3 regions of the Thioalkalivibrio sp. ALE16 genome follow, and region 2 is predicted to be linked to each of the others. Evidence: predicted binding sites of a transcription regulator. Region 2 holds the regulator's gene; each other region holds the start of a gene.
What was found. Region 2 encodes FliA, which starts transcription of late flagellar genes. Its sites were predicted from a motif close to GCTAAAGTTNNNNNNNNNNCNGCCGATA; they were not measured.

Region 1 (5,689 bases), on a different contig from region 2:
CGCGTCAGGAACCAGGCCAGCAGCGCGCCCAGGACCACAGCAATCACGCCGACCATCACCACGGTACCTGTGGCATTGCGCGCCATGTCGACATAGGCACTGCGATCGACCATCAGCTCGAGGACGCCCACCGCGTCCCCGGAGAAGTCCATCACCGGCCGCGCGATCACCGCCATCGGCTTGCCCTGGTAGGTCACGTTGCGCACGTGTCGCTCGCCACCGAGCACCTCGCGCATCTCGGCGGCGCTGAAGGTGGCCTCGCCATCGATGGTGCCGCCAAAGCGGCTGAAACGTCCGTCGTCCCGCAGGTACAGCGCGACCGGCGCCCCCAGCTCCTCGGTAAACTGCTCGAAGAAGGGATCACCGAAGGACAGGCCAAACTCCACCGAGCCCACGTGCTCACCGTTATGGGCGATCGGCACGACACCTCGAATCCCGAGGCCCGCCACACCCTCTTCCAGACCGGAGATCGGCGCCTGGTTATTGTTGGTATCGACCACGGTCTGGCGGAAGCCGGACAGGTCGTCATCGAAGCGGTCCGGACGATGCACGCGCAGGAAGGACGTCGCCGGCGGCGTATGGAACTGGTACTGGCGCACCCCGTAGTCCGTGCTCAGCGACTCGAAGGTCGGCACGGTCATCGCAGCCAGCCGTTCGCGATCGCCCGTGGCCAATGCCTCCTGGATATCCGGGATGCGGGCGACCGTCTCGGCCATCGCCGTGGCTCGCGCCGCCTCCTGGTCCAGCCGATCCAGCAACTGTCCGGCCAGGTCGTTCAGCTCGCGCTGCTCGGCGCGGTCCGCCATCGTGCCCAGGGCGTTCATCACCACCACCAGCGTCAGCACCACGGCGAGCACGACCACGCCGATGATGCCCACCATGAGCCGTACACCAATCCGGATATTCTCAAACATGTCTGCGCGTCCTTTCCTGCACCGGTCACGGCCGGCTCCAGAATCAAGATTCAGGTCAGTCGTCCTTCCTAGCGGCGGCGAATCCTAAAACTTGAATACCAAAGTGCTTTCTTCCCCACAGGTTCTCAGGGGACAAGATTGCTTCGGTGGGCCGCTTCCGAGCTCCGCGCTCAGACGGGCTACAACAACAGAATCTCGGCAAACGCGTAGACCACCAGGCTGATCAGCACCAGCGCCAGCACCGAGAGCAATGCCCCGCCACGCACCATGTCCAGCACCCGCAGCCGGTTGCTGGCGAACACGATGGCGTTGGGTGGCGTCGCCACCGGCAGCATGAAGGCCACCGATGCCGCAAACGCCACCGGCAGGGCCAACAGCAGTACGGGCACCTCCATGCTCAGCGCGAACGCGGTCACCAGCGGCAACAGCGTGGCCGCCGTGGCGGTATTGCTCGTCACATGACTCAGGGTCATGGTCAGGAGCGCCACCCCGGCCATGATCAGGATCAGCGGCCAGGCCTGGGCGATCACCAGGGCATCCGCCGCCAGCTCCGCCAGCCCGCTGGACTCGATCGCCGCACCCAGGCTCAAGCCCCCGCCTACCAGCAACAGCACGCCCCAGGGGAGCTCGCGCGTGTTGTCCCAGCTCAGCAGCCGGCGCTGTTCGCGCGACCCCGACGGCACCAAGAACAGCAACCCGGCCCCGAGGATCGCGATGCCGGCATCGGTCAGCGAGATCGGCAGCCAGCCCTCGAGCAGCGGCCGTGTCAGCCAGGCCAGCGCAACCAGCAGAAACACCCCGGCCACCCGCTTTTCCGCGACCGACCAGGGGCCCACGGTCGCGCGCTGTTCGTCCAGCAGCGCGCGCAGACCGTTCAGCTCCACCCGGTGCACCGGAAACACCCAGCGAGTCAGCGACCACCACGCAAGGGCCAGCAACACCGCCGCCAGCGGCAGCCCCAAGGTCATCCATTCCAGGAACCCGATCTCCATCCCGTGGCGATCGCCGAGGTACGCGGCCGTCAGGGCATTCGGCGGCGAACCGATGATGGTCGCCATGCCCCCGATGTTCGCGGCGAACGCGATGCCCAGCAGGAGCGCCAGGGCCGGGCGTCGCGACTCCATGTCCTGCCCCTGTGGCGGCGCGCCGCGCTCGATCAGCCCCAGCACCGAGAGCGCGATCGGCAGCATCAGGGCCGCCGTCGCGGTATTGCTGACCCACATGGACAACCCCGCCGTGGCCAGCATGAAGGCCCCCACCAGCACATGCAGGCGATTGCCGGCGCGCGCCACGATCGCCAGCGCCATGCGCCGGTGGAGATCCCAGCGCTGCACGGCCAGGGCAATGGCGAAGCCGCCCATGAACAGGAAAATGATCGGATTCGCGTACGGCGCGGTGGCCTCGTCCATGGGCACGATGTCGAGCACCGGCAGGACCGCGATCGGCAGGAGCGCCGTCACCGGCAGCGGCAGGGCCTCGCTGATCCACCAGGTCGCCATGAACAGCGTCAGGCCCAGAACCCGCCAGGCCGCCGGATCGAACCCCGCCGGGGCCGGCACCAGCAGGAAGATGACGAAGATCGCCGGCCCCAGCAACAGACCGATGCGCCCGCGCCAGTTCACCGGAGGGGTCTTTTCCGGTTGGGTGTCGCGTTGCCCTGCCGTGTCCTCGGTCGCTGCCATGGGCCTCTTTCGTCGGTGAAGCATCAGGGTATACGGCCCGGGCCAAAACCAACCCGTACCATCGGAAATTGCATCGTCCGGGCAACGTGACTATCGTTGTCCCGTTATGCGGCGTCCCCGTTTCGGGACGCTGCCACAGCAGTTTCTCACGACACTGTCCAAGGAGTCTTTCATGGCCTACGAACTGCCCGATCTGCCCTACGCCAAGAACGCGCTGGAGCCGCACATCTCCGCCGAGACGCTGGAATACCATCACGACAAGCACCACGCGACCTACGTAACCAAGCTGAACGGCCTGCTGCCGGGCTCCGAGTTCGAAAACGCCACGCTGGAAGACATCATCAAGAAGGCCCCGGCCGGCGGCATCTTCAACAACGGCGCCCAGGTCTGGAACCACACCTTCTACTTCAACTGCATGGCCCCGAACGCCGGCGGCGAGCCCTCGGGCAAGCTGGCCGATGCCATCAACAGCGCCTTCGGCTCCTTCGACGCCTTCAAGGAGAAGTTCAACGAGTCCGCCGTTGGCAACTTCGGCTCCGGCTGGACCTGGCTGGTGCAGAACAATGATGGCTCGGTGGAGATCGTCAACACCTCCAACGCCGCGAACCCGCTGCGCGACGGCAAGACCCCGCTGCTGACCTGCGACGTCTGGGAACACGCCTACTACATCGACTACCGCAACGCCCGCCCGAAGTACCTCGAGAACTTCTGGGCCGTGGTGAACTGGGACTTTGTGGCCCAGCAGATGAAGTAAAGTCCCAAGCGGACTAAACTAGGCGCCTTTGGCCGCATGACGCGGCCGCGCCTTTCATCGAGCCGGCGGCCCTCCGCCGGCTCTTTGGTTTCGGAGAACCCCATGAGCGACGCCCTGCAGAACACCTACAAGCGCCTGCCCGTTGCCTTCGAGCGCGGCGAAGGCGCCTGGCTGTGGGATACCGACGGCAAGCGCTATCTCGACGCCCTGTCGGGGATCGCGGTGTGTGGCCTTGGCCACGCCCATCCCAAGGTCGCCCAGGCCGTCTGCGACCAGGCCAGCACCCTGGTGCACACCTCCAACCTCTACCGCATCCCGCTGCAGGAACAGCTGGCGCGGCGCCTGTGCGCGCTGTCCGGCATGGATCGCGCCTTCTTCTGCAACTCGGGGGCCGAGGCCAACGAGGCGGCGATCAAGCTCGCCCGCCTGCATGGCCGTGCCCGCGGGATCGCAGAGCCGAAGATCGTGGTGATGGAGGGCAGCTTCCATGGCCGCACCATGGCCACCCTGTCCGCCACCGGCAACGCGAAGGTCCGGGCCGGATTCGAGCCGCTGGTATCGGGCTTTGTGCATGTGCCCCACGGCGACGCCGAGGCCGTCGAAGCCCTGGCGGCCGACCCGGACGTCGTCGCGATCCTGGTGGAGCCGGTCACCGGCGAGGGCGGCATCCATGTCCCGCCGCCCGGCTACCTGCGCCGCCTGCGCGAACTGGCCGACCAGCACGGCTGGCTGCTGATGCTGGACGAGATCCAGGCCGGCATCGGCCGTACCGGGCACTGGTTCGCCTTCCAGCACGAGGGCATCACCCCGGATGTGGTCAGCCTGGCCAAGGGTCTCGGCAACGGCATCCCCATTGGCGCCAATCTGGTGGCCGGTGCCGCCCGCGAGCTCTTCTGCCCGGGCATGCACGGCACCACGTTTGGCGGCAACCCGCTGGTGTGCCGGGCGGCGCTGGCCGTACTCGATGTGATGCAGGACGAGGCCCTGTGCGAACAGGCGTCCCGTCAGGGCGAGCTCCTGCTGAAACGGCTGCACGACCGCCTCGCGAACCATGCGGGCGTCGTCGCCGTGCGTGGCCGCGGTCTGATGATCGGGGTCGAACTGGACCGCCCGGCCGGCGAGCTGGTCATGGCGGCGCTGGAGCGGGGGCTGATCCTGAACGTGACCGCGGATCGGGTCATTCGCCTGTTGCCACCGCTGATCATCGACGACGACCAGGTGGAACAGATCGCCGTAACCGTAGCCGACCTGGTGGACGCGTTCCTGGCGTCACCCCAAGCCAACGAGGTCTCCGCATGAACCCACGCCACTACCTCTCGTTCCTGGATCTCTCCGGCGATGAAACCCGGGCCCTGCTGCAGCGCGCCATCGAGCTCAAGCAGCAACTGAAGGCCGACGAGCACCACGACGACCTGCTGCGCGGCAAGACGCTGGGCATGATCTTCGAGAAGTCCTCCACCCGCACCCGCGTGTCGTTCGAAGTGGGCATGCAGCAGCTGGGCGGCAACGCCCTGTTCCTGTCCCCGCGCGACACCCAGCTGGGACGCGGCGAGCCGATCGAGGACACCGCCCGCGTGCTCTCGCGCATGGTCGACTGCGTGATGATCCGCACCTACGAACACGAGAAGATCGAGCTGTTCGCCAAGCACGCCACGGTGCCGGTGGTCAACGGCCTGACCGACCTCGAGCACCCGGCCCAGCTGCTGGCCGACCTGCAGACCTACTTCGAGCATCGCGGCGACATCCGCGGCAAGCGCGTCGCCTGGATCGGCGACGGCAACAACATGTGCCACAGCTACATGTACGCCGCGCGCCTGCTGGACTTCCAGCTGGTGGCCGCCTGCCCCGAGGGCTACGACCCGGAGCCCAGCGTGGTCGATACCACGCGCGAACACTTCCAGCTGACCCGCGATGCCCGCGCCGCCGCCGAGGGTGCGGATCTGGTCGTCACCGACGTCTGGGCCAGCATGGGGCAGGAACAGGAAAAGAGCGCCCGCCGCCGGGCCTTCTCCGGCTTTTTCGTCGATGCCGACCTGATGCGGCTCGCCAATGACGATGCCCTGTTCATGCACTGTCTCCCCGCCCACCGCGAGGAAGAGGTCTCCACCGAGGTCCTGGAAGGCCCGCAGAGCGTCGTCTGGGACGAGGCCGAAAACCGCCTCCACGCCCAGAAGGCCCTGCTCGAATTCCTCATCACCCTCAACGCCGACCAGCGCACGTCGTAAGGGCGAAAAGCGTTAACAGGAAGATGGGAAGTTAGGAAGGGTTATTGGTGAGGTGGCATCCCCGGCGCGGCGGCTAGCATCGCGCGGTGGGCGAAATCTCGGCCCCCACAATCA
Region 2 (5,689 bases):
CATCCTGATCATCATCAACTTCGTGGTGGTGACCAAGGGCGCGGGGCGAGTCTCCGAGGTCAGCGCCCGCTTCACCCTGGATTCCATGCCCGGCAAGCAGATGGCGATCGACGCCGACCTGAACGCCGGCATCCTGACCCAGGAAGAGGCGCGCAAGCGCCGCGAGGAGATCGCCAGCGAGGCGGACTTCTATGGCTCCATGGACGGGGCCTCCAAGTTTGTTCGCGGTGACGCGATCGCCGGCATCCTGATCCTGTTCGTGAACATCATCGGCGGCCTGACCATCGGGGCCGTCCAGCACGGCATGACGATCGGCGATGCCGCGACCAATTACGTGCTACTGACCATCGGCGATGGTCTGGTCGCGCAGATCCCGTCGCTGGTGCTGTCCTCCGCGACCGCGATCATCGTGACCCGCGTGACCAGCAGCCAGGACATGGGGCAGCAGGTCTTCGGCCAGATGTTCTCCAACCCGCGCGTGCTGTACGTGGCCGGGGGTGTGATCGCCGCACTGGGGATCGTGCCGGGCATGCCCAATGCCGTGTTCCTGGGCCTGGCCGCGCTTATCTTCGGCGGGGCATACCTGCTCAAGCGCCAGGCCCGCGAGGCCGAGGTGGAGGTGGAGCGCATCCCGCAGGAGGACGAGGGCGGGGCCCGGTCCGAGGATCGCGACCTGACCTGGGAAGACGTGCCGCCGGTGGATCTGGTGTCGCTGGAGGTGGGCTATCGCCTGATCCCGCTGGTGGATCGCACCCAGGACGGCCAGCTGATGGGCCGGATCAAGGGCGTGCGGCGCAAGCTCTCGCAGGAGCTGGGATTCCTGCTGCAGCCGGTGCATATCCGCGACAACCTCGAACTGAGCCCGAATGCCTACCGCATCAGCCTGCTGGGCGTGACCGTGGCCGAGGCCGAGGTCTTCCCCGAGCGCGAACTGGCGATCAATCCGGGCGAGGTGTTCGGGACGGTGCCGGGCACGCCGACCAAGGACCCGACGTTCAATCTGGATGCGCTTTGGATCGACCCGGCGGACCGCGACCAGGCCCAGGGTGCCGGCTATACCGTGGTCGACTGCGCCACGGTGATCGCGACCCATCTGTCACAGGTGTTCCGCGAGAACGCGCATCGCCTGATCGGCCACGAGGAGGCGCAGCACCTGCTCGACCAGCTGGCGCGCCATTCGCCGAAGCTGGTGGAAAACCTGGTGCCCAAGACGCTGTCCCTGTCCATCGTGCTGAAGGTGCTGCAGAACCTGCTGGCCGAGCAAGTCTCGATCCGCGACCTGCGCACGATCGCCGAAACCCTGGCAGACGAGGGGGTCAAGAGTCAGGATCCCGGCACTTTGACCGCGGCGGTGCGGGTGGCCCTGGCGCGCTCGATCGTGCAGGACCTGGTGGGGCCGGAGGACGAGCTGCCCCTGATCGCGCTGGATCCGTCGTTGGAACAGCTCTTGCATAAGTCCCTGCAGGGGAGCTCGGGCGGCACGGTTGGACTGGAGCCCGGGCTGGCGGAGCGGCTGCAGCGCTCGGTGGCCGATGCGGCCCGCCGCCAGGAGACGGCCGGACAGCCGGCGGTCCTGGTGGTGGCACCGGAGATCCGCTCCTGGATCGCCGGGTGGCTGCGCGGCGCGGTCCGCAGTCTGACCGTGCTGGCCTTCACCGAGATTCCGGACAATCGCCGGATCCGGGTGGTCGCCACCGTCGGCCAGGAAGAGTCGCAGAAGCAGTCCGCCTGAACGACACGATGAAGGGTTCCGCCGCGCGAGCGGCGCAGGAGAAAAAGCATGAACGTCAGACGATATCGGGCCCGGGACATGCGTGACGCGATGCGCCAGGTGCGCGAGCAGCAGGGCGAGGACGCGGTCATCCTGTCCAGTCGCCGGGTCGACGGCTGGCTGGAGGTGGTCGCGGCGCTGGAGGACGGCGCAGCGTCGGAGCCGGTAGCCGCGCAGGACGCGCCCGCGACGAGCCGCGAAGCGAGCACAACCGCCCGGCCGGCTCGCGAGCGCGGCGCCGGTCAGGCCGCAGCGTCGTGGCCGGCCGACCCGGAGCTGACCGCCATGCGGCAGGAGCTGCGCGACCTGCGCAGCCTGATGACGCGCCAGTATGCGGAGAGCGAAGAGGCGCGCTGGGCGGCCCGCCACCCGCTGGCGGCGGAATGCAAGGCGCGCCTGATCGACCGCGGGTTCAGCGAGGCCCTGGCGCGCAGCCTGGCCGGAAGCATTCTCGATGACAGCTCGCCGGAACAGGCCTGGGAACGCCTGCGGGCACGGTTGTCGGGCGCGATTGCCACCCACCGACCGGACATCCTGGACGAGGGCGGCCTGCTGGCACTCGTCGGGCCCACCGGCGTTGGCAAGACCACCACGCTGGCCCGCATCGCGCTGCGCCAGATCCGCCGCATGGGCCCGGATTCGGTTACGCTGGTCACCCTGGACAGCCAGCGCATCGGGGCCACGCGCCAGTTGCAGGCCTTCGCCCAGATGGCGGGGATCTCGGTGCGGGTGCTGCAGAACGCGCGAGAGTTGCGCGAACTGGCGCGCCGCGTGGAGGATGGGCACCTGATCCTGGTGGATACGGCGGGACTGGCCCCGCGGGCAGTGGAGGACGAATCCTTGTTCGCGCACCTGCCGCCGGACATCCGGGCCGAGAGCTGGCTGGTGGTGTCGGCGACGACCCAGGGGAGCGCATTGCGGCGGGTGCTGGAGGCATTTCGCAAGGCGGAGCCCTCGGCGCTGGTGCTGACCAAGCTGGACGAGGCCGAGGAGCTGGGCGAGGTCCTGTCCGTACTGCTCGATCAGCACCTGGGGCTGGGGTTCGTCAGTGATGGCCAGCGTATTGCCGAGGACTTTCACCGGGTCGATACCGGGTATCTGACCCGACTGGCCCTGGAGGATGCCGCCGATGAACCCGGGGCAGCGGCCAATGCCCGCGAGACCTGGGCGGCCGAGCGCCTGGCGGAGATGGAACCGCCGCGACGCGCGCGCGCCCAGGCACGTCCGGCACGGGCGGCGGAGCCCGCCACGCTGGAACTGATTCAACCGGTCGGGAAGGGGCGCTATGCCACGCACTAACAAGCCGTTGAAGGTCATCGCGGTTGCCTCGGGCAAGGGCGGGGTGGGCAAGACCAACGTATCGGTGAACCTGTCGGTGGGCCTGGCCCGGCTCGGGCGCGAGGTCATGCTGTTCGACGCCGATCTGGGCCTGGCCAACGTGGACCTGCTGCTGGGGATGCGTCCCGAGCGCACGCTGCACGACCTGGTGACCGGTGATGTGGACAGCCTGGAGGATGTGCTCGTCCAGGGGCCGGACGGGGTAAAGGTGGTGCCTTCGGCTTCGGGGATCGCGGCGATGGCCAACCTGACGCCGGCCGAGCATGCCGGTCTGATCCATGCCTTCAGCGCCTATCGCAAACCCCTGGATGTGCTGATCGTGGACACCGCGGCCGGCCTGCAGGAATCCGTGACGTCGTTCTGCCGCGCGGTCCAGGAGACCCTGGTGGTGGTCTGCGACGAGCCCGCCTCGATTACCGACGCCTATGCCCTGATCAAGGTCCTGCACCGCGATCATGGCCTGCGTCGCTTCCGCATGGTGACGAACATGGTCGACGGCCGCGAAGGCGCCGAGCGACTGATGCAGAAGCTCAATACCGTCTGCGGCAACTACCTGCCGGAGGTGGTGCTCGACCTGGCCGGCTATATTCCGATGGACGATCACCTGCGCAAGGCGGTGCAGAAACGCGCGCCAGTGGTACAGCAGTACCCCGGGAGCCCGGCGGGGAAGGCCTTTGCCGAACTGGCACGGACCGTGGACCGCTGGCCGGTGGGGGGCGGTGACCACGGTGGCGTCGGGTTTTTCGTGGAACGGATGCTGCAGAGCGCATGATGACGACGCGTAATCGACTTTCCGGCTATCAGGCGACCTCCGCGGCCAGCGGCGGACACGAACAGCTGATTGCCGATCACGTCGAGCTGGTCCACCGCATCGCCCATCACCTGATGGCGCGGCTCCCCGCCTCGGTGCAGGTGGATGATCTGATTCAGGCGGGCATGATCGGGCTGCTCGAGGCGGCGCGCCAGTTCGAGGGCGGCCAGGGCGCGACCTTTGCCACCTACGCCGGCATCCGCATCCGTGGCGCGATGATCGACGAGCTGCGCCGCAGTGACTGGACACCGCGTTCGGTGCACCGCAACAGTCGGCGTATTGCCGCGGCGATCCAGACCGTCGAGGCGCGCGAGGGGCGGGCGGCGCGTGGCAGCGAGGTCGCCGCCGAGCTGGACGTGCCGATCGACCGGTACTACGAGATGCTGCAGGATCACGCCGGGGCCCACCTGTTCGCTTTGGACGACCTCGGCGGGGGTGACGACGGGGCTGATCGCGTGATCGAAGGGCAGGAGGTGTCGCCGGCCCGCACCCTCGAGGCCGGTGAGTTCCGTCAGGAACTGGCCGAAGCCCTCGGCGACCTCCCCGAACGCGAGCGGCTGGTGCTGTCGCTCTACTACATCGAAGAGCTCAACCTGCGCGAGATCGGTGCCGTGCTGGGCGTGACCGAGTCGCGCGTCAGCCAGATCCGAAGTCAGGCCACCATTCGACTGCGTGCCCGCCTGGGTTCGTGGCTCGAAGACGGTACGGCTTTGCAGTTATTCTAAAACCCACCCTACGAATCCCGGAGTGACGTGTGGACAAGGGAATGAAGATTCTCATCGTGGACGACTTTTCCACGATGCGGCGCATTATCAAGAACCTGTTGCGTGATCTTGGCTTCAACAATACCCAGGAAGCCGACGACGGCAGCACCGCGCTGCCGATGCTGCAGAACGGGGATTTCGACTTTCTGATCACCGACTGGAACATGCCCAACATGCCGGGGATCGACTTGCTGAAGGCCGTGCGCGCCGACCCGAACCTCAAGTCCATGCCGGTGCTGATGGTGACGGCGGAGGCCAAGCGCGACCAGATCGTCGAGGCGGCCGAGGCGGGCGTGAACGGCTACGTGGTCAAGCCGTTCACCGCCGAGACGCTGAAGGAAAAGATCGACAAGATCTTCGAACGCATTGAAGCACAGGGATAATCATGCGCCTGTGACCGATATGCCCGGCGCCCGTGGCACCGACCGCCGCGGGCGTTGTCCGAAACCTTCCGCGCCGTACCCGCAAGAGGCTTCTCATGACTGAACAGGAACACCCACCACGCGACGATCAGCTGGAGCTTGCGCGGCAGCTGGTCAAGACGCTGGAGGCGGGCGACGACACGGGCGCCCGGGCGCTGGTGCAGGATCTGGCACGCCCCTATGACCGCGAACTCTTCGACGAGCTGGGCAAGCTGACCCGTGATCTTCACGAGGCCCTGCAAAGCTTCCGCGGCGATTCGCGTCTGGTCGAACTGACCCAGGCGGAGATCCCGGACGCAAAGGAACGCCTGAATTACGTGGTCACGATGACCGAACAGGCGGCCCACGACACCATGAATGCCATCGAGTCGAGCCTGCCGATCGCGGAGTCGTTCAGCCAGCAGGCGGCCGACCTGACGGCGAAGTGGACGCGCTTTCGCAACCGCCAGCTCTCGGTGGAGGAGTTCCGGGACTTTGCCCGCGAGCTCGACACGTTCTTCGCGCAGGCGGGGGAAGACACCGAGGAGCTGCGCCGGCTGCTCTCCGAGGTGCTGATGGCACAGAGCTATCAGGACATTACCGG
Region 3 (5,689 bases), 130 kb from region 2:
CTGCTCGAGGCCCTGGGGCTTCAGGTGGGCGACCGGGTCGAGGTCGGTGACCTGGATCTGGAGGTCACCGGCATCCTCACGCACGAACCCGACCGTGGCAGCAATCTGCTGAACATCGCGCCGCGTCTGATGCTCGCCTTCGACGACCTGGATGCCAGTGGACTGATCGGCCCCGGCAGCCGGGTGCGCTACGAGTTCTTTGCCGCCGGACCGAGTGCGGAGATTGCCGCCTTCCGCGACTGGCTGGGGGACGACCTGGAGGCCGGGGAACGCCTCCTGGGCCTGGACGATGCGAACCCGGAGCTGCGCACCGCCATCGAGCGCGCCGAGCGCTTCCTCGGGCTCGCTTCGCTGATGGCGGTGCTACTGGCCGGGGCCGCGATCGCCGTGGCGGCCCATCACTTCGCCCAGCGCCGCGCCGACCCGGCGGCCGTGATGCGCGCCCTGGGGGCCAGCGGCCGCCAGGTCCTGCTGACCTACTTCGGCCGGGTGCTGCTGGTCGCCCTGCTGGCCAGCGCTGTCGGGCTCGCCCTTGGCTTCGCCGCGCAGTTCGTCCTCGCGTCCCTGCTCGGCGGCTGGCTTGACGGAGACCTCCCTCCTCCGGGAGCACGGCCACTGGTCGCCGGCCTGGGCGTGGGACTGATTACCGCCGTTGGCTTCGCCCTCCCCGCGTTGTTGCGCATTGGCCAGGTCTCGCCGTTGCGCGTCCTGCGCCGCGATCTGGGCCTGCCGCCCACCTCGGTATGGCTCTCCGGCGCCCTCGCACTGCTCGCCTTCGGCGGCCTACTCTACTGGCAGGCCGCCGACCCGCAACTCGCCGCCTGGGTCCTGATCGGCACCGCGGTGGCCATCGCGTTGCTGGCCGTCCTCGGGATGGGGCTGGTGCTCGCCCTGAGGCCTCTGCGCAACCGCGGCGGCATGGCCCTGCGCTTCGGGCTGGCCAACCTGTCCCGGCGCGGCGGCCTCAGCGCGGTGCAACTGGTGGCCTTCAGTGTCGGGATCCTGGCCCTGCTGCTGCTGGCGATCGTGCGCGTCGACCTGCTGGAGGCCTGGGATGCCAGCATCCCGGAGGACGCCCCCAACCAGTTCTTCATCAACATCCAGCCGGGCCAGGAGCAGGCCTTCGCCGACCGGGTCGAGGCGGCCGGCCTCGAACGCCCGCAACTCGACCCGATGATCCGCGGCCGCCTGATCGAGATCAACGACGAACGCGTTCATCCGCAGGATTTTGACGATGATCGCGACCGAAGACTGGTGGATCGCCAATTCAACCTGTCGTATGCGCACACCCCGCCGGCGCACAATCGCATCGTCGACGGACACTGGTTCGGCGAGGCCGGGCAGGATCCCGACCGGGGCTGGTCGGTGGAGGCCGGACTCATGGAACGCTTCGACCTGGCACTGGGCGACTACCTGACGTTCCGGGTTGGGGGGCAGCCCATCCGCAGTCCGATCACCAGCGTCCGCGAGGTCGACTGGGACAGCTTCCAGGTGAATTTCTTCGTCATCGGCCCGCCTCCGCTGCTGGACCAGCAGCCCCGGACCTTCATCACGGCCATGCACGTGCCCGAAGACCAGCGCAGCGCCCAGAACCAGTGGTTGCGGGAGTTCCCCGCCGTATCGGCCATCGACGTCAGCGCCATCCTCGCGCAGGTCCGCGATGTGATGGACCAGGCCACGCGGGCGGTCGAATACGTCTTCCTGTTCACCCTGATCGCCGGGTTGACCGTGCTCTACGCCGCGGTCCAGGCCACCCGCGACGTCCGACGACGGGAGGCCGCCCTGCTGCGCACCCTCGGGGCACGTCGCCACCACATTCGCAACGGCTTGCTGGCGGAATTCGGGACCCTGGGCCTGCTGGCCGGGCTGCTCGCGGCCGTGATCGCCACGGCAGTGGGCGCCCTGCTCGCCTGGCAGGTGTTCGAGTTCGACTACAGCGTCAATCCCCTGACCTTCGTCTACGGGATCGGGGGCGGCACGCTGGGGATCGCCCTGGCCGGCTGGCTGGGGACGCGCCGGGTGCTGGACCAGGCCCCGCTGGCGGTGCTGCGCGGCCCGGAATAAGCCGGGCCGGACCGCTCGCGTACCGGGATCAATGGCCGTACATGATGTCCACGTCGAGGAAGCCGAACAGGACCAGTAACGCCAGCGCCCAGAGGTAGAAGGAGAAGACCTTCAGGTTGGCGCGGTACAGGAAGAACAGCACCATCTTCAGCGACACGATCCCGACCAGCGCGGATACCACAAAGCCCACCGCCAGGGCCGTCCAGTTCAGGTCCCCAAGGCCGTTGCCGTTCAGGACGTCCAGCGACTGCACGGCGGTCGCCGCCAGGATCGTGGGGATCGCGAGGAAAAAGCTGTACTCCGCCGCCCAGCGCCGCTTGAGCCCGGTGAACAGCGCGAAGACGATCGTCATTCCGCTGCGCGAGAGCCCGGGAATCAGCGCGAAACCCTGCGCCACGCCGATGATCGCCGCGATCTTCGGGCTCAACTGGCGCAGGCCCAGCGGGCGCCGCTGCAACCGGTCCGTCCACCACAGCAGCACGCCGGTGAGGCTGAGCGTCCCGGCGATCAGCGTCGGGTGGGCAAACACCTGCTCGAACCCGGCCTTCAGGGTAAAACCCACGACGGCGGTCGCGAACACCGACAACCCGCACAGCAGCGCCAGGCGCAGGAACAGCATCTCGCGCCCCGCGGAGCCCCGGACGGAGGCCCACTGCCAGCTCTCGCGGGCGATCCCGCCACTCAGCCGCAGCAGGCTCTTGCGGAAGACAAAGACAATCGATACCAGCGTGCCGACGTGCACCACCAGATCGAACAGGATCATCTCAGGGCTTTCCGGGGGCGGCAGTGGCTCGCCCTGACGAATCAGCCAGTGCTGGGTCAGAACCAGGTGGGCGGTCGAGCTGACCGGCAAGAACATGAAGATGCCCTGCACGATCCCGAGCAGGGTGGCGACCCAGACTGTCATGACAGGTGCGGCTCCGTGATCCCGAGGCGGGCCGCAGTATACGCAAACCACCTACCCGGCGTCGGTACCGGCGTCGCACCGCCGGCAAAAGCCCGGCCAGGAGCCTGTCGGATTTGGGCGATCGTCGCGAGCGTGGCGGGAGAGCGAGCCCATTTTTTCGGTCTCTCGAGGCGCATAGTGGGCACTATGTAACGAGAGAGAGCGGAAAAAGGGGCCGTTCTCCTGCGCGCGCAGCAGATCAGTCCCAAATCCGACTGGCTACTAGACTCGGAACTGGGTCGTCAGACTTCGCAACTGCTCGATGCGCGCCACCAGGGCATCGGTCTCGCTGGCGGTGGCCTCGGCATTGGCCGCTGTCACCTGGGCCCCCTGACTGACCTCCGTGAGGGTGCCATCGACCTCGCGCGCGACCTCCGCCTGCTGTGACACGGCACCGGAGATCTCGTTGTTGAGATGCCGGATCCGCTCGACCGCCGAGCGGATCGACTGCAGGGCCTCGCCGGCACCGGCGGCCTCGTCCACGCCGGTCTCGCCCTTCTCCCGACTGCGCTCCATCGCACCGGCCGCCGAGCGCGCACCCGCCTGCAGCCGCTCGATCATGGCCTGGATCTCGGTCGTGGACTCCTGCGTCCGGGTCGCGAGCGTCCGGACCTCGTCGGCGACCACGGCAAACCCCCGACCCTGCTCGCCCGCGCGGGCCGCCTCGATGGCCGCATTCAGTGCCAGCAGGTTGGTCTGCTCGGCGATCCCGCGTATCACATCGAGAACCGACCCGATCTGGTCCGACTCGGCCTGAAGACGCGCCACCTGTTCGTTGGCGGTGCCGATCTCGCTCGCCAGCTCGCGCATGGTGCGCACGGTTGTGTCGACCACGCCGGAGCCGGTCCGGGTCTCGGTCTCGGCCTGGTCGGCCGCCTCGGAGGCCGTGCGCGCGTTGCGGGCGATCTCCTCGGCCGAGGCCGTCATCTGGTTCATGGCCGTCGCCACCTGGCCCAGCCGCGCCTGTTGCTGCTGCACCTCCTGATTCGTCTCCTCCGCCACGCGGTGCAGGGTGCCAACCGACTCCCCCAGCTCCCGTGCATGCTCCACCATCTCGGAGACCATGCGCTGCAGACGCTCGATGAAGGCGTTGAACAGACGAGCCAGGCGGTCGATGCCGTCGTTGCGCGGGGCCTCGATGCGCTGGCGCAGGTCCCCCTCACCCTCCGAGACCGCACGGAAGCGCCCGGCCAGTCCAGCCAGGCGGCGACGGATCATGAACACGAACAGGAAGTACACCACCACGATCACGCCAATCGCCACGCCCAGCATCATCGCGTTGACCTGCCAGGCCGCGACATCCAGCAGCCGGTCCACCGCAGCGGCCACTTCGGCCTCCAGGGCCGGCGTGGTCGCGTGCTCCTGCATGACCTGCTCCAGGGTGGCCTCCATCCCGCCCTTCAGCGTGGCCGTATGCCAGAACACCGCCGCGGCGGCGATCAGGAAGAACACCCCGACAATCGCACTCAATGCGAGCGAGAAACGTCCCGCCAGCGAAAGGCGACTCAGCCACCCACTCTCCTGCTCCATTGCCGCCCCCTGATGCCGGTACACTCCGGATTTTGTTATCGCTGTAACGACCCACCGGCCCGAAACTATAGGCCGTGGCGCACCTGTGCTTCACGTGCCCGCAACGCATGCGCTTGTGACGCAGGTCCGGACCGATTAAGGTTCTCTGAAATATACGTTCAAGCATATCCTCGATCACCGCGAACCGACGAAACCCTCCTATGCAGCTCACCCGCTATACCGATTTTTCCCTTCGCGTCCTGATGTACCTCACCGTGCAGCCGCGCGAGCAGCGCGTAACCGTCAGCGACATCTCCGAGCAGTTCGCCATCCCCCGCAACCACCTGGTCAAGATCGTGCACCAGCTCGGCCAGAAGGGCTACATCATCACCCGGCGCGGCAAGGGGGGCGGGATCTCGCTCGCCTGCGAACCCGCGGAGATCAACGTCGGCAGCGTAATCCGCGACATGGAGCCGAACCTGAACGTGGTGGACTGCGAGAACCCCGTCTGCCCGATCCTGCCCGCCTGCCAGTTGCGCGGTGTTCTCAACGACGCACGCGACGCCTTCCTCGCCGTGCTCGACCGCTACACCATTGCCGATGTGACCCAGGCGCCCGACTACCTCTACGAGCTCCTGCATCCCGGCAAGAGCGCCTGAACCCCGGTATCCTTCGGCCATGGAACGGCCCGACCCGGCACCCCGAAAACGAACCGCCCTGCACGCGCACACCGGCGCCCGCTGGCTGGCCGTGGCCGTTCCGTGCCTGCTGGCGCTCGCGAGCGCCGACGCACGCCAGGCCTGTCCCGATCCCGGGACCACACCCACCCCCCTCGCCGAACTGCGCGCGGGGACCCTCCCCGAAGGAACGGAGGTGGTCGCGGAAGGCACCGTAACCGGCGTCTTCATGGACACGGACCAGCTGGGGGGCTTCTACCTGCAACAGGGCTCGGCCACCGGGGCCACGGGCCTGTTCGTCTACGCCCCACGAAGGGACCCGGTCGCGGCCGGGCAGCGCCTGCAGGTGCACGGCGCCTTCACCCGCCATCGAGGCCGCCCCCAACTCTCGCAACTGGACGCGGTGGTGACCTGCGCCGACGGCGAACCGCCCGCCCCCGTCGACCTGCGCCTGCCCGACGCAGCCGACCGGCTGGGCGACTTTATCGACCAG

Region 1: a site for FliA is predicted at 984-1,011, ahead of F627_RS0114875 (methyl-accepting chemotaxis protein). Genes of this name have one in related genera too.
Region 3: a site for FliA is predicted at 4,585-4,612, ahead of F627_RS0105535 (methyl-accepting chemotaxis protein). Genes of this name have one in related genera too.

What each region holds. Positions count from the first base shown of each region.
Region 1 is NZ_KB906379.1:11,437-17,125, forward strand. It holds gene F627_RS0114875 (methyl-accepting chemotaxis protein) at 1-914, opposite strand, end outside; gene F627_RS0114880 (DASS family sodium-coupled anion symporter) at 1,094-2,596, opposite strand; gene F627_RS0114885 (superoxide dismutase) at 2,769-3,350, shown strand; gene F627_RS0114890 (acetylornithine transaminase) at 3,453-4,649, shown strand; gene argF (ornithine carbamoyltransferase) at 4,646-5,575, shown strand.
Region 2 is NZ_KB906358.1:149,800-155,488, reverse strand. It holds gene flhA (flagellar biosynthesis protein FlhA) at 1-1,732, shown strand, start outside; partial or broken gene flhF (flagellar biosynthesis protein FlhF) at 1,781-2,888, shown strand; gene F627_RS0106120 (MinD/ParA family protein) at 3,057-3,881, shown strand; gene F627_RS0106115 (RNA polymerase sigma factor FliA) at 3,878-4,645, shown strand; gene cheY (chemotaxis response regulator CheY) at 4,687-5,067, shown strand; gene F627_RS0106105 (protein phosphatase CheZ) at 5,163-5,689, shown strand, end outside.
Region 3 is NZ_KB906358.1:21,889-27,577, reverse strand. It holds gene F627_RS0105545 (ABC transporter permease) at 1-2,064, shown strand, start outside; gene F627_RS0105540 (undecaprenyl-diphosphate phosphatase) at 2,093-2,971, opposite strand; gene F627_RS0105535 (methyl-accepting chemotaxis protein) at 3,233-4,540, opposite strand; gene F627_RS0105530 (Rrf2 family transcriptional regulator) at 4,741-5,178, shown strand; gene F627_RS0105525 (ExeM/NucH family extracellular endonuclease) at 5,198-5,689, shown strand, end outside.